Regions from separate parts of the Rhodococcus sp. NPDC003318 genome, predicted to be linked through region 2. Evidence: riboswitches for the same ligand, from Rfam matches in the RefSeq annotation. Region 2 holds a riboswitch; the other holds the start of a gene.

Region 1 (15,437 bases), on a different contig from region 2:
GAGGTGGAGGGTTGCGTCTCGTGCATGTTGTGACGCTTGCTAACGATTTTTCGAACGGAGTGAGGGCATCGTGAGCCAGAAGATCAAGCTGATCGACCGGGTGTCGGCGATCAACTGGAACCGGGTTCCGGACGAGAAGGACGCGGAGGTGTGGGACCGCCTCACCGGGAACTTCTGGCTGCCGGAGAAGGTGCCGGTCTCGAACGACATCCCGTCGTGGAACACGTTGACCGCGAACGAGAAGCAGCTCACGATGCGCGTCTTCACGGGCCTGACGCTGCTCGACACCATTCAGGGCACCGTCGGCGCCGTCAGCCTCATCCCCGACGCGCTGACCCCGCACGAGGAGGCGGTGTACACCAACATCGCGTTCATGGAGTCGGTGCACGCGAAGTCGTATTCGAGCATCTTCTCGACGCTCTGCTCGACCCGCGAGATCGACGACGCGTTCCGCTGGTCCGAGGAGAACCCGAACCTGCAGCGCAAGGCCGAGATCGTCCTCGAGTACTACAACGGCGACAGCCCGCTCAAGCGGAAGGTCGCCTCGACGCTGCTCGAGTCGTTCCTGTTCTACTCCGGCTTCTACCTGCCGATGTACTGGTCGTCGCGGGCCAAGCTCACCAACACCGCGGACCTCATCCGGCTCATCATCCGCGACGAGGCCGTGCACGGCTACTACATCGGCTACAAGTACCAGAAGGGCCTCGAGCAGCTCACGAAGGAGGAGCGCGAGGACCTCAAGAACTACACGTTCGAGCTGCTGTTCGAGCTGTACGACAACGAGGTCGAGTACACGCAGGACCTCTACGACGAGGTCGGGCTCACCGAGGACGTCAAGAAGTTCCTGCGCTACAACGCGAACAAGGCGTTGATGAACCTCGGCTACGAGGGCCTGTTCCCGAAGGACGAGACGGACGTCAACCCGGCGATCCTGTCGGCGCTGTCGCCGAACGCTGACGAGAACCACGACTTCTTCTCCGGCTCGGGATCGAGCTACGTCATCGGCAAGGCCGTCAACACCGAGGACGAGGACTGGGACTTCTGACCCGGCGCCTCGCACATTTCCGCGGTTGAAGGTGGCCGTCGTTCGGTTCACGCGAACGACGGCCACTTTCGGCCGTTTCGGGCACTTCACGCGTGTCGGTGTCGGGGCTAGCGTCGAACCTGCAGGTTCACCCACACGAGGAGGCGGCGATGAGTGGTCGAGTGGTGCACTTCGAGGTCCCGTTCAGCGACGGGGACCGGGCCCGCGACTTCTACAAGCAGGTGTTCGGCTGGAACTACCAGCAGATGCCGGAGTTCAACTACACCGGCGTCTCGACCGGCCCGACGGCCGAGACCGGAATGCCCGCCGAACCGGGCTACATCGGCGGCGGCATGTTCGAACGTGAACCATCCTTCCCTCAGGGCCCGGTGATCACGATCGACGTCGCGAGCATCGACGACGCGCTGGCGAAGATCACCACCCTCGGCGGGGAGCCTGTGGGGGAGAAGACCGCGGTGGGCGAGATGGGGTACGCCGCCTACTTCAAGGACACCGAAGGCAACGTCATGGGGCTGTGGGAGACGAAGACGTCCTGAGCCCTCGAACCGTCAGCGTTCGAACCACGCCTCCGCCGCGCCGCGCAGCGCCTTCTCGATCCGCCCGATCGAGCTGTCGTTGAGCGGCGTGGGCAGCGCGTCGGGGGCGAACCACCGGACCTCGAGGTTCTCGTCGTCGGCGGGGTGCGGGTCGCCGCCGACGTACCGGGCCAGGAAGCACAGGTCGAGATACTGTGCGCGGTCGCCGTTGGCGTGGGTCAACGGCGCGGTCACGTCGACGCTGGTGAGGCGAAGCAGCTCGACCTCGACTCCGGTCTCCTCGCGGATCTCCCGGACGATCGCCTGCCCCGGCTGCTCGCCCGGCTCGAGGATTCCGGACACGATCGCCCACCGCCCGTTGTCGGCCCTGCGGGTCAACAGGATTCGGCCCGTAGGGTCGACGACGACGGCGCTGACACCGGACAGCCAGAGCGGGGCCTGCCCGATGTGGGCGCGCAGGGCGGTGACGAACTCGGGGACCGGCATCAGACGCCGGACCTCACGGCGCGGGCGCGATCAGTTGGCATAGCCGTTGAGCGACGCGGTGAGGTCGTCGAGGATGCCGCGGGCGGCGATCACGCCGATGCCGGTCATCCAGATCTCGTCGTCGACGACGAAAACCCGCTTGTCCTGGACTGCGCCGAGACCCTCCCACAGGTCGCCGTCCATGATCGCGACGCCCTCGTCGCGTGCCTCGTCGCCGTAGAAGCTGACGTAGATGATGTCGCCCTCGGCCTTGGCGATCTCCTCCTCGCTGAGTTCGGTGAACCGGCGGTCGTCGGCGCCCTCGAGTCGCTGGAACGTGGGCCGCTGGACACCGGCGTCCGCGAGGACCTGACCGGAGAAGCTGTCGGGGCCGTAGACCCGGATGACGCCGGGCATGAACCGTACGACCGAGGCCTGCGTCTCCGAGGAGTTCAGTGAGGCGCCGGTGTCGACCGCGGCCGTCTCGTACGCGTCGAGCGCTGCGACGGCACTCGCGCCGCGACCGAGGGCGGTGCCGTCGAGCTTCAGGTTGTCCTTCCACGTCAGACCGACCTTCTCGGTGAACGTGGTCGGCGCGATCGCGCTCAGCTGGTCGTACAGCTCGGGTGTACGGAACTTCGAGCCGAGGATCAGATCGGGCTGCAGCGCCGCGATCTTCTCGAGGTCGGGCTCCTGCAGGGTGCCCACCGGCTCGACGTCGGCGATGGTCGCGCCGAGATAGGTGGGCTGCGACCCGACCGCTCCGGCGACCGCCGCGCCGACCAGCCGGTCCTGCAGACCCAGCGCGCACACCGTGTCGAGCTTGTCGGTGTCGAGCACCACGATCCGCTGCGGATCCGCCGGGACCACGGTCTCGCCTGCCGCGTGCGCGACGGTGCGGGTGGTGCCGGTCACCCCGGCCGGGTCCACGGGAGCCGTCGGGCCGCAGACGTTCTCGGTGTCGCGGTCGTTGCCCACCACGCCCGCCCCCGCGACGGCCGTGGTGCTGCGCACGATGCTGCTCGCCGCGTCGTCGGTGCCCGACCCGCCGCAGGCGGCCAGGACGAGCGCGGTCACGGCCAGCAGGGCGGCGGGGGCGGTTCGGCGGGCGAGTCTGCGCTCGGGCATGGTGCGGGGCATTCCTCTCGTGGTGGGACGGTCCGAGACTAACCGCGCTGCGGATCGACGCCGAATGCGTCGCCGAGGAGCGGATGCGCGCACAATGGGCTGATGGCTGTCCCGATGAGTCAGGTCCTGGGGAAAGCGGTCGGGGACCTGCGGCATCACCCGGCAGCGCCGCGCATCAGGGCGGTGCGCGACGGGACGGTCGTCGCCGATTCCCGGGACGCGCTGCTGGTGTGGGAGCCCGGACGCATCGTGCCCGGCTATGCGGTACCCGAGTCCGACCTGCACGTGCAGATCGAGGCGTCCCCGACCCGTTCGGCGCCAGTGGAGCCGGCTCCCGTGATCCTTCCGGGCACGCCGTTCGCCGTTCACAGCTGTCAGGGCACCGCGTACGACGTCGTGGCGTCCGGCGAGGTGCTCGCCGGTGCGGCGTTCCGGCCGGCCGACCCGGACCTGTCCGGGGTGCTTCTGCTCGACCTCGATCGGTTCTCCTGGATGGAGGAGGACGAACCGGTGTTCGGTCACCCCCGCGATCCGTTTCACCGGGTGGACGTTCGCCGGGGGTCGCGGCACGTGCGACTGGGACTGGACGGACTCGTGGTCGCGGAGTCGCGCCGGCCTGTTCTGCTGTTCGAGACGACGTTGCCCGCTCGCTACTACCTGCCGCGCGACGACGTTCGTCTGCCGCTGATCGAGAGCGGTACGCGCACCCGGTGCCCATACAAGGGGGAGGCCACCTACTACTCGGTGGCGGCCCTCGGCTCCGCCGGAATCGACATCGCGTGGAGCTACCGGACCCCGCTTCCGGACTGTCCGCTCGTCGCCGGACTCGTCGCCTTCCATCATGAGCGGCTCGACCTCACCGTCGACGGTGTGACCGAACCGCGTCCGCGTCGTGCCTGGTCACAGGACGACGACTGACCTGACGGGGCGCGAAGTACGACACTGGGTAGGACCGACTCCGCGGATCGTGGAGGGACGGTCTACGATTCGTCAGAGCGCAAGCCATGAGGATGTTCGCCTCGCAGCCCGGGGCCGGACGTCCTGAGCGAGCCTGCGGAGCGATCAAGGGCACAAACAGGAGGATCAGTGACTGCGGTAGCGCCCCAGCCAGTCCCAGAGCTGACGGCCAAACGGCCGTTCCCGGCGAGACTGGGACCAAAGGGCTCGTACATCTACAAGATGATCACCACGACCGATCCCAAGGTGCTCGGGATCATGTACATGGTGACGTCGTTCGCGTTCTTCCTCATCGGCGGCCTGATGGCACTGCTGATGCGCTCGGAGCTCGCGGTCCCGGGTCTGCAGTTCCTGTCGAACGAGCAGTTCAACCAGCTGTTCACGATGCACGGCACGATCATGCTGCTGATGTACGCGACCCCGATCGTCTTCGGTTTCGCGAACTACATCCTGCCGCTGCAGATCGGTGCACCCGACGTCGCGTTCCCGCGGCTGAACGCGTTCAGCTACTGGCTGTACCTGTTCGGTTCCACCATCGCGACCGCCGGCTTCATCACCCCCGGTGGCGCCGCTGACTTCGGGTGGACCGCGTACAGCCCGCTGACCGACGCCCTGCACTCTCCCGGTGTCGGCGCCGACATGTGGATCCTGGGCCTCGGCGTGAGCGGACTCGGCACCATCCTCGGTGGTGTCAACATGATCACCACCGTGGTCTGTCTGCGCGCCCCCGGTATGACGATGTTCCGGATGCCGATCTTCACCTGGAACATCCTGGTGACCAGCGTCCTGATCCTGCTCGCCTTCCCGCTGCTGACCGCCGCGCTGCTCGGCCTGTTCGTCGACCGTCACTTCGGTGCCCACATCTTCGACCCCGCCAACGGCGGCGTCATCCTGTGGCAGCACCTGTTCTGGTTCTTCGGCCACCCCGAGGTGTACATCATCGCGCTGCCGTTCTTCGGCATCGTCTCGGAGATCTTCCCGGTCTTCTCGCGCAAGCCGATCTTCGGCTACAGCGGCCTGGTCTACGCCACCCTGGGCATCGCCGCCCTGTCCGTCGCGGTGTGGGCGCACCACATGTACGCCACCGGCGCCATCCTGCTGCCCTTCTTCTCGTTCATGACGTTCCTCATCGCGGTCCCGACCGGTGTGAAGTTCTTCAACTGGATCGGCACCATGTGGAAGGGTCAGCTGACGTTCGAGTCGCCGATGCTGTTCTCGGTCGGCTTCATCGTGACCTTCCTCTTCGGTGGTCTGTCCGGTGTGCTGCTCGCCAGCCCGCCGCTCGACTTCCACGTCAGTGATTCGTACTTCGTCGTCGCGCACTTCCACTACGTGCTCTTCGGCACCATCGTGTTCGCCACCTACGCCGGCATCTACTTCTGGTTCCCGAAGATGACCGGCCGGATGATGGACGAGCGGCTCGCGAAGTGGCACTTCTGGACCACGTTCATCGGGTTCCACACCACGTTCCTGGTGCAGCACTGGCTCGGCAACGAGGGCATGCCGCGGCGCTACGCCGACTACCTGCCCTCCGACGGGTTCACCACGCTGAACACGATCTCCACGATCGGCGCGTTCATCCTCGGTGCCTCGACGCTGCCGTTCCTGTGGAACGTCTTCAAGAGCTACCGCTACGGCGAGGTCGTCACGGTCGACGACCCGTGGGGCTACGGCAACTCCCTGGAGTGGGCGACCAGCTGCCCGCCGCCGCGGCACAACTTCACCGAGCTGCCCCGGATCCGGTCGGAGCGGCCCGCGTTCGAGCTGCACTACCCGCACATGGTCGAGCGGATGCGCGCCGAGGCACACGTCGGCCCCGGACACGGCAACAAGCACGCCGTGCTCGAGGACGCGCACTAGGCGTCGCACGATGACAATGCGATGAGCGGAAGGCCCCGCCCGAGTTCCGGGCGGGGCCTTCCGCTTGCGAAAACCGCTCTTGGCACAATGGACGGCGAAACCCGTGGCAGTCGCCGCGGGATGGGAGGAGTTTCTCGGTGGGTTCGGAAGCCTCGGTGAAGTCGGGGACCACGGTTCTGGTCACGGTGACGGGGCGCGACCGTCCCGGCGTCACCTCGGTGCTGCTGGCCGCGTTGTCCCGGCACCAGGTCAGCCTGCTCGACGTCGAGCAGGTCGTCATCCGGGGTCGGCTGACCCTCGGCGTCCTCGTCGAATGCCCCTCCGACCCGGAGGCGCTGCAGGAGGCGCTCGAGGACGCGATGGCCACCGTGGGGATGACCGTCGACGTCGAGATCGGTGCCGGTGCGGCGGAGCGGCCGGCGCCGTCCACGCACGCCGTCGTCGTGCTCGGCAGCCCGGTGACGGCGCGTTCGTTCAGCCACATCGCCCGGGAACTGGCGAAGCAGGGCGCGAACATCGACTCCATCCGCGGCGTCGCCGACTACCCGGTGACGGGCCTCGAACTGATGGTCACTGCGTCCGACACCAGCGACGAGGCGAACGGGCGACTGCGCACCGGGCTCTCGGAGCTGGCGATGGTCGAGTCCGTCGACATCGCCGTCGAGCGTGCCGGTCTGGCCCGTCGCGCCAAGCGGCTCATCGTGTTCGACGTGGACTCGACGCTCGTGCAGGGCGAGGTGATCGAGATGCTCGCCGCCCACGCCGGGGTCGAGGACAAGGTCCGCGAGGTCACCGAGTCCGCGATGCGCGGTGAGATCGACTTCACCGAGTCGCTGCACCAGCGCGTCGCGACCCTCGCCGGGCTCGACGCCTCGGTGATCGACGAGGTCGGCCAGGCACTGGCCCTGACCCCGGGCGCCCGCACCACCATCCGCACCCTGCGTCGTCTCGGCTACCACTGCGGTGTCGTGTCCGGCGGGTTCCGTCAGGTCATCGAGGGCCTTGCCCACGAACTCGAACTCGACTTCGTCGAGGCGAACACACTCGAGATCGTCGACGGAAAACTCACCGGACGGGTGGTCGGTGACGTGGTGGACCGTGCCGCGAAGGCGGTCGCGTTGCGCAAGTTCGCCGCACAGGTCGGGGTGCCGATGGAGCAGACCGTCGCGGTCGGCGACGGCGCCAACGACATCGACATGCTCAACGCCGCGGGCCTCGGGGTGGCGTTCAACGCCAAGCCGGCGCTGCGGGAGGTCGCGGACACCGCGCTGTCGCACCCGTTCCTCGACGCGGTGCTGTTCGTGCTCGGCGTGACCCGTGACGAGGTCGAGGCAGCCGACGCCGTCGACGGACTGGTGCGCCGGGTCCCGCTGTGACCACCGGTCCGGATGCGGGCTTCGCGGCCCGGCACGCGGTGTTGGCGGCCGGATACGGCCACCGCGCCGATCCGGACGATCCCGCTCTGGTGCTGGCGATGCCGCTGGTGCTGCACATCCCGAAGACGGAGCCTCCGGCCCGGACCGAGGTTCTCGAGGCGGCCGCGGCGGCGACGGTGGCACTGTGCCTCGATCCGCGGGTCGGGGAGGGAACCGACGGCGAGCCGGGGCCGTGGCGGGACAACTATCTGGCGTGGACGGGCGCACGGATCCGCAAGGTGGCGCGACGCGCCAGGGGTGCCCAGTGGACGGCCGTGCAGGACGTCGACGGGGTGACGGTCGAGGTGGACGGTGCGCAGGCGCGCGCCTTCGTGCCCGGACGCGTCGGCGCCCTCGATCAGCGCGTCCGCAAACTTCAGATCGGCGGCACCGACCTCGACCACGACGAGCCTGGTGAACCGGAACCGGGATTGCCGGTGCTGTGGCTGAACGCCGAACTCGGCATGACGGTGGGCAAGGCGGCGGCGCAGGTCGGGCATGCGGCGATGCTGCTGGCCGGAGCGATGTCGGCGGCGCAGGCGCAGGCCTGGGCGTCGGCGGGCTACCGCTGCTCGGTGCGTGACGCGGACGCGCCGACGTGGGCGCGTCTGGTCGGGCTGGTGGACGCCGGCCGTGCGGTCGCCGTCCGCGACGCCGGGTTCACCGAGGTCGCGCCGGGCTCGATGACGGTGATCGCAACGCCGAACGTGCCCGCCGCGACCTGATCGCGGCGGGCACGCGGGACGTCAGCTGTCGAAGCGCTTGTCGACCGCCGCGGCGAAATCGACCTTGCCGGGCAGTTCCCCGGCCTCGGTGAAGGCGTCGGCGATCTCCTGCTCGGATGCGATGACGTCGTCGCTGAGGGTGATCGGCTGCTTGATCGAGCGGGTCCACGTGGTACGTGAGGCGTCCGGGCTGATCGAGGTCAGTTCGGCGTACTTGGCGGACCATTCGTCGAGGTTCTGCTCGGACCAGGCGGTGGCCGCTGCGTAGCGCGTGAGGAAGTCCTCGATCGCGGCTGTCCGGGAGGGGTCGGCGAGTGCCTGATCGGATGCGGCCCAGAAGTTGTAGCCGTTGGCGGCCTCGTCGGCGGTGGCGATCACACGGGCTCCGGATTCCTTCTCCGCGATCGCGGTGTAGGGATCCCAGGTGGCCCAGGCATCGACGTCGCCCTTCGTCAGGGAGGTGTATCCGTCGGCCGGGGAGACGAACACGGTCTCGATGTCGGTGCGGTCGAGGCCGGCCTTCTGCAGCTGCATGAGCAGATTGGCGTGGGCGGAGCTGCCCTTGAAGGTGGCGACCTTCTTGCCCTTCAGGTCGGCCACGGATCCGATGGTGGAGTCCTTGCCGACGAGGATCGCGTCCCCCTTGCCGGTGGCCTCGAGTGCGCCGACGATTTTGATGTCGGCCTTGGACGCGGCACCGAAGATGACCGGGGTGTTGCCGGTCTGTGCGAGGTCGATGCCTCCCGCGCTGGCGGCCTCGATGAGGGGGAGTCCGGCGGTGAAGGTGGAGAATTCCAGCTTGTAGGGCAGGTTCTCGAGCTGACCGGAGGCCTGCAGCAGCACCTCGATGGAGGTGGCCTTCTGGTCACCGACCTTGAGTGTGACGGCCGACAGGTCGACCGGTCCGGTGGGGGCTGCGGCGCTGTCGGAGTCGCCGTCCGATCCGCCGCATGCCGTGAGGGCGAGAGCGGTGGCCGCGGCCACCGCAAGTGCGGCGAGCCGACGCCGACCGGAGCGGCCGAGAATGCGAAGTGTCATGGGGGCTTTCTTTTCCAGTGATCGTGTCTCAGTCGGTGACGCCGAGCAGTGCGAGGAGTCTCGAGGTGTACTCGGTGGCCTCGACGCTGACGCGGCGGCGTGGTCGGGGGAGGTCGATGGGGACCTCGTGGGCGATGCGTCCGTCTTCGAGGACCAATGCGCGGTCTGCAAGCGCAACCGCCTCGGCGACGTCGTGGGTGACGAGCAGAACTCCGAAACCGTGCTCGGTGAACAGTCGGAGCAGCAGGTCGTGGACTGACAGCCGGGTCAGGGCGTCGAGCGCGCCGAACGGTTCGTCGAGGAGCAGCAGTGTCGGTTCGGCGACGAGTGCGCGGGCGAGTGCCGCTCGCTGCGCTTCGCCGCCGGAGAGCGTCAGCGGCCAGGCGTCGCGGCGGTGGCCGAGCGCGACCTCGTCGAGGACTCGTTCGACGTCGGCGCGTCTGCCCGATCGGCGTCTGCGGTCGGGCAGGCCGAGTTCGACGTTGGTTGCGACGTCGAGCCAGGGCACCAGGCGCGGTTCTTGGAACACGACCGTCGGGTGCCCGTCGGTGGTGATGTGGCCCTCGTGGTCGTCGGACAGTCCAGCGAGGGCGCGCAGCAGTGTCGACTTGCCCGAGCCGCTGCGGCCGAGGAGCGCGAAGATCTGGCCGCGGGGGATTTCCAGGTCGATCCCGTCGAGGACGACTCGGCCGTGGAAGCTTTTGCGCAGTCCGGTCACTCGGGCCGCGGGTGCCGTCGCGATGGTGGACTCGTCGAGGGTGTGGCTCATCTGTCGTACTCCTTCACAGGACGCCGGGACGCCATCGCAGCGCCCACACTTCGAGCCAGCGGACGAGCGCGTCGGTGATCAGTCCGAGCAGTCCGTACACCAGCAGGCCGAAGATGACGATGTCGGTGCGGAGGAACTCGCGGGCGTTGTTCAGATGTAGCCGAGGCCCTCGCTGGCGTTGATCTGTTCGGCGACGATCAGGGACAGCCAGGCGATGCCCAGGCTCTGTCGGAGGCCGACGAGGATCAGGGGGAGCGCACCGGGGACGACGAGGCGGCGGAGCCGTTCGGTGCGGCTCAGGCGCAGTACTCGGCCCAGTTCGAGCAGTTTCGGATCGAGCTGCCTGATGCCGGAGAACGTGTTGAGGTACAGCGGGAATGCGACGCCGAGCGCGATGAGGTAGACCTTCGGCTCTTCGCCGATACCGAACCAGATGATGAACAGGGGGATCAGGCCGAACAGGGGTACGGTGCGCAGCATCTGCAGTGGTGGGTCGACGACGTATTCGCCGATTCGGCCGATGCCTGCGACGACACCGAATCCGATGCCGAGGGCGGCGCCGAGCAGGAATCCGAGTAGGACGCGCTGACCGGAGACGACGAGGGCGTCGGCGAGCGCCCCCGACTCGAGGACCTCCAGGCCGGCTTCGAGGATCACCGACGGCGCGGGCAGGATCCGCTCCGACAGCACGCCGCTCTGGCTGCCGATCTGCCACAGGATGAGCAGTGTGAGTGGGGCGAGCGATCGGAGCACTCCGCGACGTCGGTAGAACGCGACGGCGTTGCCGGGTTTGCCCCGTGTGTTCACAGAGGTGGCGGGGCATCCGCTTCGGCGGTAGTCGTCACGGACATTCAACCCTTCGTTTCCGGCAGCCCACCGGGCGGTGGAACAGGGCGCCATCCTGCCCAGGGAGGGCCGGTCGCGGAAGGTTTGCGATCACGGTGATTATTTCGATTGCCGGGGTCGGCTTGGATCGAGACGACCCCGCGTCCTAAGGTGGGCCTCGTCCATCCAGCGCGGGAGCCCGAGCGTCGTCGGGCTGAGAGGGAGCACGGCTGCTCCGACCGTCTCACCTGATCCGGGTCATTCCGGCGTAGGGAGCAGCGCGATGTCCGTCGCACCGTCACATCCATCGGGGCCCGCACCGGCCGAAGCCGCCGAGCCGTCCCTCACCCTCGACACCGTCCCCGCCCGCACCCTCGGTTTCGGTGCGCAGGTCGGACTCTGGGGCAATCTCGGGATCTCACTCCTGCTCCCGGTCGCCGCGACCTTCGCGGTCCTGCCGGGGCAGTCGCTGCTGGCGACGTTGCTGGCCGTCGTGGTCGGCGCCCTGGTCGGATCCACCCTGCTCGGATTGTGCGCGGCCGCGGGTGCCTCGGTCGGCGCCCCCGCCATGGTGATGATGCGCGGGTTGCTCGGCGCACGGCTGTCGGCGTTGCCGACGGTGATCAACCTCGTGCAGTGCGTCGGGTGGGCGACGTTCGAGGTGTTCGTGATCGCGGAAGCCGCGGCGCGGCTGACGGACTGGCAGCGGTGGCCGTTCGTCCTCGTCGCCGGTGTGCTCGCGACGGTGATGGCACTGTACCCGCTGCGGGTGGTGAAGATCCTCGCCCGCTACGCGGTGTGGGCGGCGCTGGCGTCGACCGCGTACCTGCTGGTGAACGTCCTGATGAAGGATCTGCCGTCGCTCACCGACGGCACCTTCGCCGGCTTCTGGACCAGCGTCGACCTGGTGATCGCGATGCCGATCTCCTGGGTGCCGCTGGCGGCCGACTACGCCCGGCACTCCCGGTCGCCACGGGCCGCGTTCTTCGGCGCCACCGTGGGGTACGGCGGCGCGACGATCGCCTTCTTCACCCTCGGTGTCCTCGCGTTCGTCGCGTTCGGGCTCGAGCCCGGCTTCGACATCATCGGCAGCCTGCTGGTGCTGCCCCTGGCCGGTGTGGCCCTGCTGATCCTGCTCGTCGACGAGGTCGACGAGGCGTTCGCCAACATCTACTCGACCGCGATCAGTGCGCAGAACCTGCGGCCGTCGCTGGACCGGCGGTACCTCGTGATCGGTGTCGGTGTCGTCGCGACGCTGCTGGCGCTGACGGTCGACGCGTACAGCTACGAGCCGTTCCTGTTCCTGATCGGCGCCGTGTTCGTGCCGTTGACGGGGACCTTCCTCGCGGCGTTCTACCTGATTCGCCGGGGCACGTGGGACGTGTCCGCGCACGCACCGACGCGCTGGGTGATGTTGGTGCCGTGGGTGTTCGGGTTCGTCGTCTACCAGTTGGTGACGCCGACGTACTTCACCGGCTTCGGTTCCGGCTGGACGCAGTGGTGGACGAATCTCCAGTCGTCGCTGGGGATTCCGTCGACGGGCTGGTCGGCGTCGGTGGCCGCGCTGCTCGTCGCGGGAGTGCTGACCCTGCTGATCGGACTGGTGGGGTCGCGTAAGACGGTGCGGGCGTGAGTCTTTCGGCGCGTCTGCAGGAGAAGGGCCGGCCCCTGCTGATCGAGCAGCTGGCGCACCCGACGGTGACGGGCATCGCCTGCGGCGACCTGGATCCCGCGGCGTTCCGCGGCTGGCTCGAACAGGACTACCTGTACCTGCTCGACTACACCCGGGTGTTCGTGCGGCTCGCGTGGCAGGCGCCGGACGGACACCTCGGCTACCTGGTGGACCTGGCGCACTCGACACTGCACGAGGAGCTGAGCCTGCACCGTGAGCTGTCCGAGCCGTTCGGCGCCGACTTCGACGCCGCGGTGAAGAGTCCGCAGTGCGTCGCGTACACGGAGTTCCTGATCGATGCCGCCGCCGACTACGGCCGCGGACTGGCGGCGCTGCTGCCGTGCATGTGGGGGTACTCGGAACTGGGGGTCGCGCTCGCCGCGAACCCGCCCGCCGACCCGCGCTTCCGACGGTGGGTCGACACCTACGCGGACCCGGGGTTCGCGGCGTTGGCGCAGCGGTGCGCCGAGATGCTGGACGAGGCGGCCCCCGACGAGGCGGTCGCGGAGGAGGCGTTCATGACGGCGATGCGACACGAGCTCGCGTTCTGGGACGCGCGGTGAGCGCGGCGGCGGAGTCGTTGCTCGCGGGGGAGGCGGACCGGTGGCGGGCGATGACCGAGCACCCGTTCGTGCTCGCCACCGCGGACGGCATCCTGCCGGAGGCGGCATTCGACCGGTGGCTGCTCGAGGACCACGTGTTCGTCGTCGAGTTCCGGCGGTTCCTCGCCGGCGTGCTGACCCTCGCCCCCGACGAGCCGTCGCGGGACGTGCTCGCCGGTGGTATCACCGCGCTGACACCGGAACTCGGGCTGTTCCGGGCGGAACTCGAACGCCGCGGGCTCGACAGGGACGGTCACACTCCGAGCGCGGGCTGCCTGGCGTACACGTCGTTCATGATGGCGAGCCTGCACGACGGCTACGAGGTTGCGTCCGCCGTGCTCTACGGCGTCGAGAAGGCGTACCTGGACGCGTGGACCACCGTCCGCACCCGCGCGCGGGAGGCGGGATCGCGCTACCGCGAGTTCATCGACAACTGGAGCGCGCCGCCGTTCGCGACCTACGTCGATGATCTGGGTGCACTGCTCGGCGACGGGGAGCCCTCCGCCGCGCAGCGGCTCGCGTTCGGCCGCGTCGTCGTCTTCGAGCAGCGGTTCTGGGACGCGCTGGTGTGATCGCGTCCGACACGCGGCCGGATCCCGTTGCACGGACGCAACGCTCGTGCGGAATGATGGCTGCCGTGTCCGAACCTGATCCCGATCTGCTCATCGACTTCGACGACGTTCTGATCCGCCGCGGTGGAGTGACCCTGGTGGGTCCGGTGACCTGGAAGGTGGAGCTCGACGAGAAGTGGGTCGTGCTCGGCCCCAACGGCGCCGGCAAGACCTCGTTGCTGCGCATCGCCGCCGGCGAGGTGTACCCGACGTCGGGCAACGCGAACCTGCTCGGCGAGACGCTCGGCCGCGTCGACGTCAACGAACTCAAACCGCGGATCGGGTTGTCGTCGTCGGCGCTCGCGCACCGCGTGCCCGCCGACGAACTCGTCAAGGACCTGGTCGTGTCCGCCGGTTACGCCGTCCTCGGTCGCTGGCGGGAACGTTACGAGGACATGGACACCACGCGCGCGGTGGAGATCCTCGAGAGCATCGGCGCCGAGCATCTCGCCGACCGCACCTACGGCACCCTGTCCGAGGGCGAGCGCAAGCGGGTCCTCATCGCGCGCGCATTGATGACGGATCCCGAGTTGCTGCTGCTCGACGAGCCGGCCGCCGGACTCGACCTCGGTGGCCGCGAGGAGCTCGTCGCCCGGCTCGCCGACCTGGCGGCGGATCCGGATGCTCCCGCGACCGTGCTGATCACGCACCACGTCGAGGAGATTCCGCCGGGCTTCACCCACGCGCTCCTGCTCAGGGAGGGTGAGGTGGTCTCGCAGGGTCTGATCGACGACGTGATCACGGCCGAGAACCTGACGACGGCATTCAGTCAGGCCATTTCGCTCGATCACGTCGACGGTCGTTTCTTCGCCCGCCGCACCCGGCTTCCCGGTCAGCACCGCCGCTGAGCGGAGGGGGGCACGGGCCGTCGGCGGCCCACGGCGTATGTTGCGTCACATGGCACACGAACTGCACCCCGACTTCGCGGTCAAGGACGCGTCCACCGTCATCCTCGTCCGAGACGGCGTGCCCGGGCCGGAGGTGTTCCTGCTGCACCGGGTCGGTGGGATGGCATTCGCCGCCGGCATGACCGTCTTTCCCGGCGGCGGGGTGGACCCTCAGGACGCGAGCGCCGACATCGCCTGGGCCGGCGCGCCGGTGTCGTGGTGGGCGGGGCGGTTCGGTGTCGACGAGGCCCGCGCGAAGGCGCTGGTGTGTGCAGCGGTGCGCGAGACGTTCGAGGAGTGCGGCGTGCTGCTCGCCGGTCCGACCGCCGACACCGTCGTCTCCGACACGTCCAGTTACGCCACGGCCCGCAAGCAACTCGAGGCCCGCGAGTACTCGTTCAGCGACTTCCTCGCCCGGGAGGGACTGGTCCTGCGCGCGGATCTGCTGCGGCCGTGGGCCAACTGGGTGACCCCGACCGGCGAGCACCGCCGGTACGACACCCGTTTCTTCGTCGCCGCTGCCCCGGCGGGGCAGACCGCCGACGGCGCGACCTCGGAGGCGGCTTCCGCCGGGTGGCAGACGCCGGAGGAGGCGATCGCCGACTGGCGGGAGGGACGGACGCTGCTGCTGCCGCCGACGTGGACCCAGCTGCGGTCGATCGCGGAGTTCGGTTCGGTCGCCGAGGTCCTCGCGGCCGAGCCGGAGATTCCGGTCATTCTGCCGACGTTGTACCAGGAGGACGGACAGCGGCGGGTGCGGTTCCCGGGGCAGGACCCCTACTACGGTGCCGGGATCCATCCCTGGAGTAACCGGTAGCCTGCGGGTATGGCTGAGTTCGTAACCTTCGACGTTTCCGACGGCATCGGCACCATTCGCCTGAGTCGTCCTCCGATGAACGCGC
Region 2 (15,437 bases):
TGCCCGACGCCATCGAACTCGTCAGTGCCGCGGAACAACTGGTCGACGACGGGTTCACCGTGCTGCCGTACACGACCGACGACCCGGTGCTCGCCAAGCGGCTCGAGGACGTCGGTTGTGCCGCGGTGATGCCGCTGGGTGCGCCGATCGGGACCGGGCTCGGGATCTGCAATCCGCACAACATCGAGATGATCGTCGACGCGGCCGGGGTTCCGGTTATCCTCGACGCCGGCATCGGCACCGCCAGCGACGCGGCGCTCGCGATGGAACTCGGCTGCGACGCGGTGCTGCTGGCCACCGCGGTCACCCGGGCGAAGAATCCGGTGCTGATGGCGTCCGCGATGGCGTCGGCCGTCGCGGGCGGTCGACAGGCACGGTTGGCGGGCCGGATACCGAAGCGGTTCTGGGCGCAGGCGTCCTCACCGGAACTGTAGGGCGCACCGCGAGCCGGTCGGTTTTCGTGACCGTGGAGCCCTGCCGGGAGGGCCGCGCGGCGGTAGGCTCGACCACGTGAGCGATCAGCACAGTGGCAGCGACGGCGCCGGTCGGGAACCGGGCGCATTCGAGCTGGCCGCACCCGAGACCATCGACGTCACGCCGGAGATCGACGAGATCGGCGAGTTGCTGCGCAAGTCGGGGCGTGCCCGGCCCGACGACGGGCCGGAGGCGCCGTGGCGGCACGGCTACCCGTACGACAAGAAGATGACGCGGCGTCAGTACGAGCACCGCAAGCGGGCGCTGCAGATCGAACTGCTGAAGCTGCAGGCGTGGGTCAAGGAGAACGACGAGAAGATCGTCATCATCTTCGAAGGCCGGGACGCGGCGGGCAAGGGTGGCGCGATCAAACGGTTCACCGAACACCTCAACCCTCGCGGCGCCCGCGTGATGGCGCTCGAGAAACCGACCGAACGCGAACGCACCCAGTGGTACTTCCAGCGGTACGTCGCACACCTGCCCGCGGGCGGGGAGATCGTGCTGATGGACCGGTCCTGGTACAACCGCGCCGGGGTCGAGCGGGTCATGGGTTACTGCTCACCCACCGAGTACCTCGAATTCACCCGCTCCGCACCGGAATTCGAACGGATGCTGGTGCAGTCGGGCATTCACCTGGTGAAGTTCTGGTTCTCGGTCGGGCGCGAGGAGCAGCACGCCCGGTTCGTGGCCCGCAGCACCGACCCGGTCAAGCAGTGGAAGCTCTCGCCGACCGACCTCGCGAGCCTCGACAAGTGGGACGCCTACACCGAGGCCAAGGAGAACATGCTGTTCTACACCGACACCCCGCACGCGCCGTGGACGATCGTCAAGTCCAACGACAAGAAGCGGGCCCGGCTCGAGGCGATGCGCTGGGTACTGGCGAAGTTCGACTACACCGGCAAGGACCCCAAGATCGTCGGGCACCCGGATCCGCTGCTGATCGGTCCGCCGCAGACCGTCTACGACGAGGGTGAGGACCCGACGAGCAAGTTCCCCCGCATCCCCGCTCCGGTACCGGGCACGCCGAGCGGTAACGGTCAGGTGCGGTAGACGCACCGACCCAGGGGCCGTTCGCGTCGCTCGCCGAGACGACACGGCGCGCGACCTGCGAAAAATGTGCGCGCCCGATTTTTCCGGAATGCTGGCGGTCATGATTGAAGTGAGGGGACTGACCAAGACCTTCGGGGACGTCAAGGCGGTGGACGATCTGACCTTCACCGTCCGGCCCGGAATCGTCACCGGATTCCTCGGGCCCAACGGCGCAGGCAAGTCGACCACCATGCGGATGATCCTCGGCCTGGACCGGCCGACCGCGGGCACCGCGCTGATCGACGGCACGGCGTACCGTGACCTGAGCCAACCGCTGCGCACCGTGGGCGCACTGCTCGACGCGAAGTGGGTGCACCCCAACCGCTCCGCGAAAGCGCACCTGCAGTGGATGGCCGCGTCCAACGGGATTCCGTCCTCCCGCGTCGACGAGGTGCTGCGGATCGTGGGTCTGACCGAGGTCGCCGGGAAGCGGGCGGGCGGATTCTCGCTCGGTATGTCGCAGCGGCTCGGGCTGGCGGGCGCGCTGCTCGGCGACCCGAAGGTGCTGCTCTTCGACGAGCCGGTCAACGGCCTCGACCCCGAGGGCATCGTCTGGATCCGCAAGTTCATGCAGCGACTCGCCGCGGAGGGCCGCACCGTCCTGGTGTCGAGTCACCTGCTGTCCGAGATGGCCCTGACCGCCGACCATCTCGTCGTGATCGGCCGCGGGCGACTCGTATCCGATTCGCCCGTCAAGGAATTCGTCGACCGGTCCTCCGAAGCGTCGGTGCGTGTGCGCAGCCCGCAACTGGACGCGCTGCAGACCGCGCTCGTCGCGCAGGGTCTCGCGGTCGAGGCCGACGGCCAGGGCGAGGACGGCAGCGCCGCCCTGATCGTGCGGGGCACCACCACCGACGCGGTCGGGCAGATCGCCGGCGGTCACGGCATCGTCCTGCACGAGCTGTCGGCGAAACGCGGATCGCTCGAGGACGCGTTCATGAAGATGACCGGTGACGACGTGCAGTACCACACCGACGTGATGGGAGGGGCGCTCTGATGGGTGTCGTGGCAGCGGAGCGAATCAAACTCACCTCGACGAAGTCGCCGTGGTGGTGCACCGTCGCGATCATCGTGCTCGGTCTCGGTCTCGCCGCCGTCATCGGCCTGACCGCGAAGGTGAGCCTGAACGCGTACAACGACCAGATCGCGAGGGGCGAGACTCCGGGCGTCGACCCGTTCCTACCGACCCTGGCCGACTCCGTCGGCGGCGTCACCGGATTCGGTGTGCTCGTCCTGATGATCATGGCCGCACTCGCCGTGACCAGCGAATACCGGTTCGGGATCATCCGCACCACCTTCCAGGCCGTGCCGAAGCGCGACTCCGTGCTGGTGACGAAGGCCGCGCTGATCGGGATCTTCGGTGCGGTGCTGACGTTCGTGCTCACCTTCGGTGCGTACGCCATCGCGAAGGCCGCCGCCGGCAGCGAGGCCGGCGCTTTGCTGACGCTCTCCGGCGCGGAGGCCTGGCGGGCGATCTACGGCGTGCCGATCTACGCGCTGCTGTGCGTCGCGCTGGCGGTCGGGGTCGGCTCGCTGGTGCGGCAGTCGGCGGGTGCGATCACCCTGCTGCTGTTGTGGCCGCTGCTGATCGAGTCGCTGTTCGGCCTGTTCGGCAAGGTCGGGCGGGAGATCCAGCCGTTCCTGCCGTTCGCGAACGCCAACCACTTCCTCGGCTCCGACCAGGGCATCGACTGGCACTGGGGTCCGTGGGGGAGCCTGGTGTACTTCGCGGTATTCGTCGCGATCGTGTTCGGGGCGTCGCTGTACGTCGTCAACCGCCGGGATGCCTGACGGCAGTGGTGCACTTCCGGATGCCGGAGCATCCGAAAGTGCACCACTGCGCCGTAGGCGCCCCATTGCCACCCGCCCGTCGCGCGCGGACACTGGATGCATGGTTGATCGGGAACAGCGAACACCCTTCTACGGAATCGTTCTGATCCTGGCCTCGATGCTCGGCGCGTTCGCCGTGAACTACTACGGGGTCGGTCCCTACTGGTTCCGGATCGCGGTCTACCTCGTCGCTGCCATGGTGATCCTGGTCGGTGCCGTGATGACCTTCAGGGACTATTCGCGCTGACCGTCCGCGGCGTCCGTGTGCAGGCGCCACAGCGGGGAGACGGGCCCGTGCCCCGCCCCGAGGTCGTACGACGCGGCGAGGCAGCGCGTGACCCACTGCTTCCCGAACTCGACGGCGTCGGGCATCGGGTACCCGTGCGCGAGGGCGGACGCGATCGACGCGGCGAGGGTGTCGCCGCCGCCGTGGTCGTTGCCGGTGTCGATGCGGGGACTGGTGAACTCGTGGAAACGCTCCCCGTCGAACAGCAGGTCCGTCGACTCGGTCGACGTGCGCAGATGCCCGCCCTTGACCAGTGCCCACTGCGCACCCAGTCCGTGCAGCGCCTCCGCCGCCCGCCGCGCCGTCGCGTCGTCGACCACCTCGATGCCGGTGATCAGCCGGACCTCGTCGAGATTCGGGGTGACGAGCGACGCCAGCGGGATCAGCGTGTGCCGGACCGCGTCCAGGGCCTCCTCGTGCAGGAGCGGATCACCGTGCATCGACGCGCACACCGGATCGACGACCAGCGGCACCGGGGTGCCCCGGCCGATGCCGACCTCGCCGCACACCTGCGCGACCGACTCGATGATCGCGGTCGACGCCAGCATCCCGGTCTTCGCGGCGCTCACCCCGATGTCCTCGACGACGCACCGCACCTGGTCCGCGACCACCTGCGGCGGAATCTCGTGAAAACCGCTGACCCCCACCGAGTTCTGTACGGTCACGGCCGCGACCGCGACGCAGGCGTGCACGCCGAGCAGCGCCATCGTGCGCGAATCGGCCTGGATGCCCGCACCGCCGCCGGAGTCGGTTCCGGCGATGGTGAGGACGCGAACGGGAGTCTGACCATCGGGGGTCAGCGGCAGCAGCTTCACAACCGGTGAGCCTAACGACCCGTGGGAACGACGGGCAGGTACACCTGGCTTCCGCTGCCCGCGAACTCCGCGGACTTCTCCGCCATGCCCGCCTCCAACGCCACCGCGTCGGTGAGCCCGTGCTCCTCCGCGTAGGCGCGGACGTCCGCCGAGATGCGCATCGAGCAGAACTTCGGGCCGCACATCGAGCAGAAGTGCGCGGTCTTCGCCGGCTCGGCGGGCAGCGTCTCGTCGTGGTACTCGCGGGCGGTGTCCGGGTCGAGCGACAGCGCGAACTGGTCGTGCCAGCGGAACTCGAAGCGCGCCGTCGACAGCGCGTCGTCACGTTCCTGCGCCCGGGGGTGGCCCTTGGCCAGGTCCGCCGCGTGCGCGGCGATCTTGTACGCGATGACGCCGACCTTCACGTCGTCCCGGTTCGGCAGTCCCAGATGCTCTTTCGGGGTGACGTAGCAGAGCATCGCGGTCCCGGCCTGGGCGATCATCGCGGCACCGATCGCCGACGTGATGTGGTCGTAGGCGGGCGCGATGTCGGTGGCGAGCGGTCCGAGGGTGTAGAACGGCGCCTCCTCGCACCACTCCTCCTCGAGTCGCACGTTCTCGACGATCTTGTGCATCGGCACGTGGCCCGGTCCCTCGATCATCACCTGCACGCCATGTGATTTCGCGATCGTGGTGAGTTCGCCGAGGGTGCGCAGTTCGGCGAACTGGGCCTCGTCGTTGGCATCCGCGATCGACCCGGGACGCAGTCCGTCGCCGAGCGAGAACGTCACGTCGTAGCGCGCGAGGATCTCGCAGAGTTCCTCGAAGTGCGTGTACAGGAACGACTCCCGGTGGTGTGCGAGACACCAGGCCGCCATGATCGAGCCGCCGCGGGAGACGATCCCGGTGACCCGCTTCGCGGTGAGCGGTACGTACCGCAGCAGCACACCGGCGTGGACGGTCATGTAGTCGACGCCCTGCTCGCACTGCTCGATCACGGTGTCCCGGTACAACTCCCACGTCAGCTTGGTCGGATCCCCGCCGACCTTCTCGAGTGCCTGGTAGATCGGCACCGTGCCCACCGGCACGGGGGAGTTGCGCAGGATCCACTCCCGGGTCTCGTGGATGTTCTTCCCGGTGGACAGGTCCATGATGGTGTCGGCGCCCCAGCGGGTCGCCCACACCATCTTCTCGACCTCCTCGGCGATCGACGAACTGACCGCCGAGTTGCCGATGTTCGCGTTCACCTTGACGGCGAACCGCTTGCCGATCACCATCGGTTCGAGCTCGGGGTGGCGGCGGTTGGCCGGGATCACCGCGCGACCCGCGGCTACCTCCTCGCGCACGACTTCGGGTGAAACACCTTCGCGGGCAGCGCAATAGCGCATCTCGTCGGTCACGACACCGGCGCGTGCCCAGCCCAGCTGCGTGGTGGCGCCCGCGGGGCGCGGCCACGCCGAGCGCACCGGCGGCAGGCCCGCTTCCAGGTCGATCGTCGCGTTCGTGTCGGTGTACGGGCCGGAGGTGTCGTACAGGTCCAGGTGTGCCCCGGTGGTCAGGTGGACGCGCCGGACCGGGACCGACAGCCCGTCGACGTCCAGGTACTGCTTGCTGCTCCCCTCGATCGGCCCGGTGGTGACGGACGGCTCGGTGGTGACAGAGGTGTGCCTCATCGAGAATCTCCCTACGCCGGCATTACCCGGTCAGGTTCATACGGTCGACGGCCCTGAGCGCTCGACGAAGAGCTAGCCGTCCTCTCAGCCCGCTGGTGCGAGCCCCCGTGGGTTGTTGAGTTGTCGCCCGAGACCATAGCGGGCTGTCGCGCGCGACCGCCAGTGGGGGGCGGTTGCGGGCCGGTTCGGGCGCCGTCCGGTCGGCAATTTCCGGGTAGCCCTGTTGCCCGCCGCGACACCGCACCTATAGTGGCGTGCATCACATTTTGTTACGGGTGTAGGGAGAGGCTGATGATTGCGGATACGCCGACTGCGGAGGTGGCGAACAATGCGTCCCAGAGTCGCTTCGAGTTGTGGCTGAACGGCGACCTCGTCGGCATCCTCGGCTACTACGACATCGATGCGAACAGCGGTTCCACCGGCGCGCAGCACCGGCGTGGCGCACCCATCGTCTCGTTCCTGCACACCGTGATCGTGGAGGACTTCGGTCATCGCGGACTCGCCGCCGTGATAGTGCGGGGAGCGCTCGACGCGGCCCGTCGCTACGGGTGGCGGGTCCGCCCGGTCTGCACCTACGTGCAGCGGTTCGTCGCCGCCCACCCCGAGTACCGCGACATGCTCGTCGCGGTGTGACGACGCCTACTTGACCCCCGGGCGGCGATTCGGCCACGATTCGACGAAGGATGGGCGACAACTTGTCTCCACCGCGCTGTGCGGGCGGTGCCGCGGCGGGCCGGCTGCTTGCATGAACGACATGTTCAGAAGGCACAACGGTCCGGTGCGCGCACCCGTCACGGTGCGGCGCGCCGATCCCGCCCGGGCGCAGGTCGAGGACGATCCCGCGCACTCGCGTTTCGACCTGTGGGTCGACGACGAACTGGTCGGGATCCTCGGGTACCGCTGCCTCGGCGTCGGCGGCGTCGGCGGCGTCGACGGCGCGCCGGAGGACGGCTGCCGCGTCGCACTGATGCACACCGTGATCAAAGAGGAGCACGGCGGCCGCGGGTGGGCGGCCGTCCTCGTCCACGAGGTGCTCGAGGAGGCACGGGTCCGGCGGTGGCGAGTGCACCCGGTGTGCACGTACGTGCAGCGCTACCTCGGCACCCACACCGAGTACCTCACCCTGGTCGACGACGCGCCGTGACGCGTCGCGCGCTCAGCTCAGCTCGACGACGACCGGGGCGTGGTCGCTGGCACCCTTGCCCTTTCGCTCGTCCCGGTCGATCGACGCGGAGGTGACCCGCGCGGCGAGCGCCGGCGAGGCGAACTGGTAGTCGATGCGCATGCCCTGTCGCTTCGGGAACCGCAGCTGCGTGTAGTCCCAGTAGGTGTACACGCCGGGGCCGGGGGTGTGCTGACGCGTCACCTCCGTGAACCCGATCTCCTCGAATGCGAAGAACGCGTCGCGTTCCGGCTGCGAGGTGTGCGTCTTGCCCACGAACAGCGCCGGATCCCACACGTCCTCGTCGGTGGCCGCGACGTTCCAGTCGCCGACCAGCGCGATCTGCGCGTTCGGGTCGTCAGCCAGCCATTTCGCGGCATCGTCCCGCAGCGTCGCCAACCAGTCCAGCTTGTACGCGTAGTGCGGGTCCGCCAACTCGCGGCCGTTCGGCACGTACAGGCTCCAGACCCGCACTCCGCCACACGTCGCGCCGATCGCGCGGGCCTCCACGACCGGCGTCGCGAGGTCGAGGGTGTCCGCGGCCGCCTTCGCGAATCCCGGCTGGCCCTCGAACCCGACCTGCACGTCCTCGAGTCCGACCCGGGAGATGATCGCGACACCGTTCCACTGGCTCAGTCCGACATGCGCGACCTCGTAGCCGAGGTCGGTGAAGCGTTCGGTCGGGAACTGGTCGTCACGGCACTTGGTCTCCTGAATCGCCAGGACGTCCGTCTCGGTCCGCGTCAACCAGTCCACCACCCGGTCGGTCCGGGCCCGCACCGAGTTCACATTCCACGTCGCCAATCGCATGCCCGCAGCGTAGTTCGGCCCCACGACACCGAACCCCACCGGGTGAAGGTGCCCTTCGTGCGATCAGGCCGCACGAAGGGCGCCTTCAGCCGAAAGGGGGTGGGGGTCAGGGGGTGGGTGCGGTGGCGTACCGGTAGCGGTGGTGGTCGACGAACCCGAGGGCGCGGTAGAGCGCGATCGCGCCGGCGTTGTCCTCCTCGACCTGGACGTAGGTGTGGGTCGCCCCGCGGTCGCGGCCCCAGCGGATCATCTCCCCGCAGATCAGGAACCCGAGCCCGCGACGTCGGTGCGCCTGCGCCACCTCGACCGCCGCCAGCCCGACCCACCGGCGGTCGTCCGGGGCGTCGGTGATCGCTGCGCGGGTGATCGCCAGCGTCTCGGCTCCGCCGCGCACCGCGCCGAACGCGACCCGGCCGTCGCGGACGGCCGAGAGCACCGCGAGGGCCGGCTCCGGAAGTAGCGCACCGCGATAGTGGTAGGACGCCAACCAGTCGGGGCCCGGCCGATCGGTCACCTCGACGATCGAGGTGCCGTCGGGCAGGGTGAGATTGCCGATGTCGGCGGCCATGACCAGCGTCTCGCCACCCGTGGTCCAGCCCTCGGGTGCCGTGCCGAGCCGGTCCGGCAGCAGCAGCGTCAGCGCCCGGCCCCGCTCGGCGTACCACGCCCGCAACCGTTCGAGGGTCTCACCGGAGTACAGGTCGCCGATCCGGTGCGCCCGACCCAGCGGCGCCGCCGCATTGGCCCGGCGGGTGAAACCGTCGCCGTACCGCAGCAACCACCCGTCGATCCAGGTCTGCTCGGTGCCCGGCCAGGCGTCCGCCGCGGCCAGTTCGAGCGCGCGGATCTCCCGGGACGCCACCGGACGCGCGCCCAGTGTCTTGAGCGCGACGACCTGGTCCGCAGACACCTGCACGACGCGTCCGTCCGGCGCCCGGACCACCACGGCGGGTGACAGGGCGACGAGCTCCCCGATGATGTCGGTCAGCGGCTGCGGATACCCCGGCGGCAACTTGTACCGCAGGACCACGCGGTTGCCCGGGCGCGGCGGGCGGTGTCCCGCCGCCGCGATGCGGACGGTCTGCGCGTCGTGTTCGTCCCCGGCGGGGACGTCAGTCATCGTGTCCGAACGGATCCTCCACCGTGCCCGGAACCCAGCTCAGGCCCGGAACGCCCCAGCCGGACCGCTTGATGATCTTCTTCGCGGCGCGGGCGTGCCTGCCGATCAGCACGTCCGTGTAGAGGAAACCGTCCAGGTGCCCGACCTCGTGCTGCAGCATCCGCGCGAAGAAACCGGTGCCCTCGATCTCGACCGGATCGCCGTTCGCGTCGACGCCCGTGACCTTCGCCCAGGTCGCCCGGCCGGTCGGGAACTGCTCACCGGGCACGGACAGGCAGCCCTCGTCGTCGTCCTCCGGATCCGGCATGGTCTCCGGGATCTCCGACGTCTCGAGAACGGGGTTGATCACCTCGCCGCGGCGGCGGGCACCGTCCCGATCGGAGTCGTAGTCGGGGCAGTCGTAGACGAACAGACGCAGGCCGACACCGACCTGGTTGGCGGCCAGCCCGACCCCGTTCGCGGCGTCCATGGTGTCGTACATGTCGGAGACGAGCTCCGCCACCTCGGACAGGGGCTGCGTCACCGGCTGGGTCGGCTCGTGCAGCACCGGGTCGCCCACGATCCGGATCGGAAGAATAGCCATGGTCACAGAGAATAGTGGGACTCGCCGCGGGGTCCGTCCCCGGTGGTCGGCGAACCCGCTGACGGTCGGGGCAACCGGCGGGTGAACCGCCGAACGACGCGCCCGTTGGAACCGGCGATCCTGTCGGGGGACCGTGGTTGAATATCCGGAGCACACGGTTGTAATTCGCCGCCCGGTCCGCGGAGCCGACCGGGCGGACGGGGAGTTTTTGGCTTCGCTGAGCCTGGGCGGGAGCTCGACGTTGAGGAGTGAGATGGACGGCGCAGCCGCGCGTAGCCGGAATTCGGAGCCGACCGACCTGCAGGACGCGAACGAGGTCGGGGAGGACGGCCTCACTCGCCGCGACCACGACATTCTCGCCTTCGAGCGGCAGTGGTGGAAGTACGCGGGCGCCAAGGAGGACGCCATCAAGGAGCTCTTCGGGATGTCCGCGACCCGCTACTACCAGGTTCTCAACGGCCTCGTGGACCGTCCGGAAGCCCTCGCCGCGGACCCGATGCTGGTCAAACGTCTGCGCCGCCTGCGGGCGAGCAGGCAGAAGGCACGCGCGGCACGCCGGCTCGGGTTCGACGTCACCTAGGGGATGTCGGATGCCGGCAACCATGCGCGGACCCGTAAGGTCGAGACAGTGAGCACCCCGCAGCCAGCATCGTCGGGACCGCCCCTGCGCGCGCTCGCGATGGTCCTCATCGCCCTCGCGATCGCGTTCGCGGGTATCGGTGCGATGAGCCTGTCCAACTCGGACGCCGAATCCCGGGCCACCGAGGTCGTACCCGGTGTCGCCCCCGTGTCGGCCGTTCCCAACAGCCCCGGTGCGTCGGCCCGGCCGACGACGACCACGCCCGCCGCCAGTGCCGTCCCGCTCGCCGCGGCAAGCTCCCAGTCGGCGTCGAGCGGCACCGTCGACCGCTCGTCGGTCTCGGTCCGCGTGTTCAACAACAGCACCGTCAGCGGGCTCGCCGCGGAGACGGCGAGCACCCTCGAATCGGGCGGGTGGACGGTGTCGGAGACCGGCAACTACAGCACCGGCAACGTCTCCCGGACCACCGTTTACTACAGCGCCGGCTCGGCGGCGGAGAAGCAGGCCGCGCAGGAGATCGCCGACGAGCTCGGGATCGTCTCCGAACAGCGCTTCTCCGGTATCGCCACTGCCTCCCCGGGCGTGATCGTCATCGTCACCTCGCCCTAGGGAAGTCCCGTCCGCGTGCCGCGCGCACGTCAACTATGCCCCGTCGTAGACCACCGGTCGGCCGGCAACTCCGGCTGGCTATGATCAGTGCACTTCCAGCCCATCTCGAAGGAGCGGTTTGATGGCCTTGCTTACCCGACGCGATTCGCAGACGACCCGGTCCCGCCGCGTTTCCCTGCGCGTGGTCACCCCGATGGTTGCGATCGCGGCAGCGGGCCTGACCGCGTGCAGCCCGCCCAACCAGGAGGCGAGCGACGTCGAGGGCACCACTCCGGCGGTCTGGACCGGAGCCGCGGCACCGGCGGGCGAGCACAGCGAGGGCACCTCCGGCAGCTCCGAGCATGTCGAGCGGATCAACGTCGTTCTGCAGGGTGCGGACGGCAAGGCTGCCGGCACCGCGACCTTCGTCGGCTCCGGCGACGGCGTTGTCGTCACGGTCGCCGCGAACGGTCTCGCGCCCGGTTTCCACGGACTGCACATCCACTCGGTCGGCACCTGTGAGGGCGACTTCACCTCCGCGGGCGGGCACCTCCAGGTCGAGGGTCACACCGGCCACCCGGCCAGCGGCGACCTGCCGTCGCTGTTCGTGGGACAGAACGGCACCGGGAACCTGACCACCACCACCGACGCGTTCACCATCGAGGACCTGCAGAACCACGGTGACGGCCGGGCGATCGTCGTGCACGCCGGTGCCGACAACTTCGCCAACATCCCCACCCGGTACGCGCCGGCACCCGATCAGACCACCCTCGACACCGGTGACGCCGGTGCGCGAGTCGCCTGCGGTGTGATCAAGTAACAGGTGTGATCGAGTAACACCCTCCTTTCGTCGCGGCGCCGCGACCGGACGACCAGGCCCCCGGCCGGTTCCGGTCGCGGCGCCGTCGTCGTCTCTCTGTGATTGGATTCCGCTGTGGCAGTGCACTTCGCCGGTTCGCCCCGGCCAACGATCGGCGTCGAGTGGGAGGTCGCGCTCGTCGACCCGACCACGCGCGACCTGTCCAACACCGCTGCGCAGGTGCTGGCCGCCGCGGACGAGTTGGCCGGTGACCACGAGGCGCGGCTGCACAAGGAGTTCCTGCGGAACACCGTCGAACTCGTCACCGGGATCTGCGCGACCACCGCGGAGGCGATGGACGACCTGCGCGAGACGATGGCGTTGCTGCGCCGGGCCGCGGCGCGGGAGAACGTCGAACTGATGTGTGCGGGCACCCACCCCTTCGCGCAGTGGTCCACCCAGCAGGTGACACCGAACCCGCACTACGACGAGATGATCAACCGCACCCAGTGGTGGGGACGGCAGATGCTGATCTGGGGCGTGCACGTCCACGTCGGGGTGTCGTCGGCGCACAAGGTGTTCCCCATCATCAACGCGCTGCTGGTGAAGTATCCGCACCTGCTCGCGCTGTCGGCGTCGTCCCCGATGTGGGCGGGCACCGACACCGGATACGCCAGCAACCGGGCACTGATGTTCCAGCAGCTGCCGACCGCCGGCCTGCCGTTCCAGTTCGAGACGTGGGCGCAGTTCGAGGGGTTCGTGCACGACCAGATGAAGACCGGCGTCATCGAACGGCTCGGCGCGCTGCACTGGGACATCCGGCCGGCTCCGCAGTGGGGGACGATCGAGGTCCGGGTCTGCGACGGCGTGTCCACCCGCGCCGAACTCGAGTCGCTGGTGGCGCTGATCCACTGCCTGGTGGTCCACTTCGACCGGCAGCTCGAGGCCGGGGTCGAACTGCCGGGTATGCCGCCGTGGCACGTGCAGGAGAACAAGTGGCGCGCCGCCCGCTACGGCCTGGACGCGGAGATCATCCTCGACGCCGACAGCAACGAGCGGCTCGTCACCGAGGACCTCGACGACCTGCTCGAGCAGCTGGCGCCGCTGGCGGTCGAGCTCGGTTGTGCGGACGAACTGGCCCGTGTGGCCGACATCCCGCGGCGCGGCGCGTCCTACCAGAGGCAACGCGCCGTCGCGGCGGACAACGGCGGTGACCTGACCGCCGTCGTCGATTCCCTCGTGGCCGAATTGAAGCGTTAAGGCGCAGTTCACGCACCGTTTACTATGTACAGGTGCTGATCGACGACTCGTCCGTCTCCGCGCCCCGGCGACGCGCGGACGGGGCGTTTCCCGTCGCGCTCGTCGCGACCCTCGCTGTGGCCGTCGCCCTGGTGTTCCTGCAGTTCGTCGCCACCCGCTCGGGCTTCGAGGGACCGCTGCAGTCGCTCACCCGGGACTTCGTCGGTACGCCCAAGTCGATGTCCGTGCCGTGGGCGGCGCTGGCGCTCGGCCTCGTCGGACTGATCAACCGGCAGCGGCTGATCGCCGTGGCCGTCGCCGTCGGCATCGACGTGGTGGTCCTCGGGGCGCGTCTGCTGGGCGGTGCTCCCGTCGCGGTCGGCAACGGTCCGACGTGGGTGCTGCTCGGTATCGCCGCGGTCGCCGCGGTCCGCTGGACCGGCGACCTGCGCCGGAGCGCACTGCTCGGCGCGGGTCTCGGTGCGATGCTGGCCGTCGCGATCAAGATCGGCGACGTCTGGCTGCAGATCACGGTGATGACCCGGCCCGCGGTGCTCGACCAGTACGTCGAACTCGCCGACCGCGCGTTCGGCCGGCCCTCGTGGATGATGGGGCAGGTCGTCGACGCGCTCGGCCCCGCCGGATACGGCGTCCTGCACTGGGTGTACATCCAGCTGCCCGTCGCGGCGATCGCGGTCGCCCTCTACCAGCTCCGCAACGGCTGGCCGTCGCATCACCTCGTACGGACCTTCCTCGCGATCGGGATGATCGGCCCGCTGTTCTACCTCGTCTTCCCGGTCGTCGGGCCCGACTTCGCCTTCGGCGGCGAAGGGAACGGCGCACAGCTCGGCGACTTCTGGCCGACGCTCCTGCCGACCGGCACCGACCCGGCGTCGTTCGTGTTCGACTCGCCGGCACCCCGCAACTGCATGCCCAGCCTGCACACCGCGTGGGCGTTGGCGATCTTCGTGCACACCCGGCGGGGACCGTTCTGGCTGCGGTGGGGCGGCACGGCGTGGCTGGTCTGCACGCTGGCGGCGACGCTCGGCTTCGGCTACCACTACGGTGTCGACCTCGTCGCCGGTGTCGTGCTCAGCCTCACCATCGAGTCCGGTCTGCGGGACCCGGAGCGGGGCTGGGACCGGTCCCGGATCCGGCTCGTGTGCAGCGGGACCGCAGCGTTCGTCGCGCTCCTCACGGGCTACCGCTACCTCGCCGGTCCGATCGCCGCGGTCCCGCTCCTGTCGGTGCCGGTGATCCTCGGGATGATGCTCGCCGTGGTCGTCGGCTTCCACGCGACGTTCTTCGCGGCACCCGAGTCGACGCTGGGCCGGTTGGCGGGGCGCGGCCCCGAGGACGAGTTCGCCCGTATGTGAGGCGGCGGGTCTACCGCGTGGGTGGGCTCTGGTCGTCGAGATCGCCGACGATGCCCATCCCGTCGCGACTGCGCTGCTCCCGATACGCGACCCGGCCGACGGTGTGCGCGATCACCGGCGCGGTGAGCAGTGTGAACAGGCCGACGAGGACGAGCATCCAGATGTCGACGTTGCCGCGCAGTCGGATCACCGCCCCGGCGAGGACCAGGACCAGGCCGACCACCTGAGGCTTCGTCGCGGCATGCATCCGCGAGAGGGTGTCGGGGAAGCGGACGATGCCGATCGCGGCGGTCATCGCGAGCAGCGCGCCGAGCAGGATCGACACGGCGGCGAGGACGTCGAGTGCGGTGCTCACTGGTCGTCACGCACCCGGAACCGGGCCACCGACACCGAGCCGACGAAACCGACCAGCGAGAGCGCGACGATCGCCGGCACCAGCGTGGTGTCCATGCTGAAGGTCGCCCACACCGCCAGCCCGCAGATCGCGACCGCGACGAGGGTGTCCATCGCGACGAGCCGGTCCAGGGTGGCGGGGCCGGCGAGCAGGCGGTACGAGGTCAGCACCGCGGCGACCGACAACATCACCCCGGCGATCACGAGAACGGTCGTCACGGGAGCTCCCTTCGGACGGCGGGGTCGACGGCGTCGTGCAGCGGGGACGGCGTCCACTCCGAGTCCCGCTCGAACGACGCGATGAACAGCGCCTCGAGCCGGCGAACGGTCCGGTAGAACTGCCGGACCGCCCTGTCGGTGCTGACGTCGAGGACGTGGACGTAGACCATGCGCTTGACCTGGTCGACCTCGAGCACCATGGTGCCGGGGATCAGGTTGAGCACGTCGACGCACAGGGTGAGCACGAGGTCGGACTTGATGGCCAGCCGGCACCGCAGGACCCCGGTCACCGGGGGAGGTCCGGGTCGCACGGCCAGCCACGCGACCTGCGCGCTCGACTGCGCCGCGTACCAGAGGCTCAGACCGATCAGCTTCACGATCGACCACGGGTGGATGCGTCCCTCGACGGGCACCCGCGGCAG

What was found. Region 2 has a riboswitch for thiamine pyrophosphate ahead of thiC (phosphomethylpyrimidine synthase ThiC). Riboswitches for the same ligand answer to the same signal wherever they lie in the genome.
Region 1: it holds a riboswitch for thiamine pyrophosphate, as region 2 does, so the genes downstream of both, ACFYVR_RS14670 (purine-cytosine permease family protein) here and thiC (phosphomethylpyrimidine synthase ThiC) in region 2, are expected to answer to the same signal.

The regions. Positions count from the first base shown of each region.
Region 1 covers NZ_JBIAOU010000008.1:3,190-18,626, reverse strand. Annotated here, with positions in the region: gene nrdE (class 1b ribonucleoside-diphosphate reductase subunit alpha) at 1-33, shown strand, start outside; gene nrdF (class 1b ribonucleoside-diphosphate reductase subunit beta) at 71-1,045, shown strand; gene ACFYVR_RS14720 (VOC family protein) at 1,195-1,581, shown strand; gene ACFYVR_RS14715 (NUDIX domain-containing protein) at 1,594-2,067, opposite strand; gene ACFYVR_RS14710 (ABC transporter substrate-binding protein) at 2,098-3,174, opposite strand; gene ACFYVR_RS14705 (DUF427 domain-containing protein) at 3,277-4,092, shown strand; gene ctaD (cytochrome c oxidase subunit I) at 4,261-5,991, shown strand; gene serB (phosphoserine phosphatase SerB) at 6,129-7,367, shown strand; gene ACFYVR_RS14690 (peptidyl-tRNA hydrolase) at 7,364-8,131, shown strand; gene ACFYVR_RS14685 (ABC transporter substrate-binding protein) at 8,153-9,169, opposite strand; gene ACFYVR_RS14680 (ABC transporter ATP-binding protein) at 9,198-9,938, opposite strand; partial or broken gene ACFYVR_RS14675 (ABC transporter permease) at 9,952-10,745, opposite strand; TPP riboswitch at 10,945-11,055, shown strand; gene ACFYVR_RS14670 (purine-cytosine permease family protein) at 11,047-12,396, shown strand; gene ACFYVR_RS14665 (TenA family protein) at 12,393-12,998, shown strand; gene ACFYVR_RS14660 (hypothetical protein) at 12,995-13,609, shown strand; gene ACFYVR_RS14655 (ABC transporter ATP-binding protein) at 13,666-14,496, shown strand; gene ACFYVR_RS14650 (NUDIX hydrolase) at 14,546-15,352, shown strand; gene ACFYVR_RS14645 (enoyl-CoA hydratase/isomerase family protein) at 15,362-15,437, shown strand, end outside.
Region 2 covers NZ_JBIAOU010000013.1:109,868-125,304, reverse strand. Annotated here, with positions in the region: gene ACFYVR_RS19725 (thiazole synthase) at 1-434, shown strand, start outside; gene ppk2 (polyphosphate kinase 2) at 568-1,524, shown strand; gene ACFYVR_RS19715 (ABC transporter ATP-binding protein) at 1,625-2,560, shown strand; gene ACFYVR_RS19710 (ABC transporter permease) at 2,560-3,354, shown strand; gene ACFYVR_RS19705 (hypothetical protein) at 3,455-3,640, shown strand; gene thiD (bifunctional hydroxymethylpyrimidine kinase/phosphomethylpyrimidine kinase) at 3,628-4,494, opposite strand; gene thiC (phosphomethylpyrimidine synthase ThiC) at 4,506-6,146, opposite strand; TPP riboswitch at 6,138-6,265, opposite strand; gene ACFYVR_RS19690 (GNAT family N-acetyltransferase) at 6,438-6,779, shown strand; gene ACFYVR_RS19685 (GNAT family N-acetyltransferase) at 6,901-7,290, shown strand; gene ACFYVR_RS19680 (exodeoxyribonuclease III) at 7,303-8,118, opposite strand; gene ACFYVR_RS19675 (GNAT family N-acetyltransferase) at 8,225-9,148, opposite strand; gene ACFYVR_RS19670 (peptide deformylase) at 9,231-9,821, opposite strand; gene ACFYVR_RS19665 (DUF3263 domain-containing protein) at 10,075-10,401, shown strand; gene ACFYVR_RS19660 (LytR C-terminal domain-containing protein) at 10,450-11,010, shown strand; gene ACFYVR_RS19655 (superoxide dismutase family protein) at 11,132-11,809, shown strand; gene ACFYVR_RS19650 (glutamate--cysteine ligase) at 11,924-13,048, shown strand; gene ACFYVR_RS19645 (DUF5933 domain-containing protein) at 13,081-14,403, shown strand; gene mnhG (monovalent cation/H(+) antiporter subunit G) at 14,414-14,758, opposite strand; gene ACFYVR_RS19635 (monovalent cation/H+ antiporter complex subunit F) at 14,755-15,015, opposite strand; gene ACFYVR_RS19630 (Na+/H+ antiporter subunit E) at 15,012-15,437, opposite strand, start outside.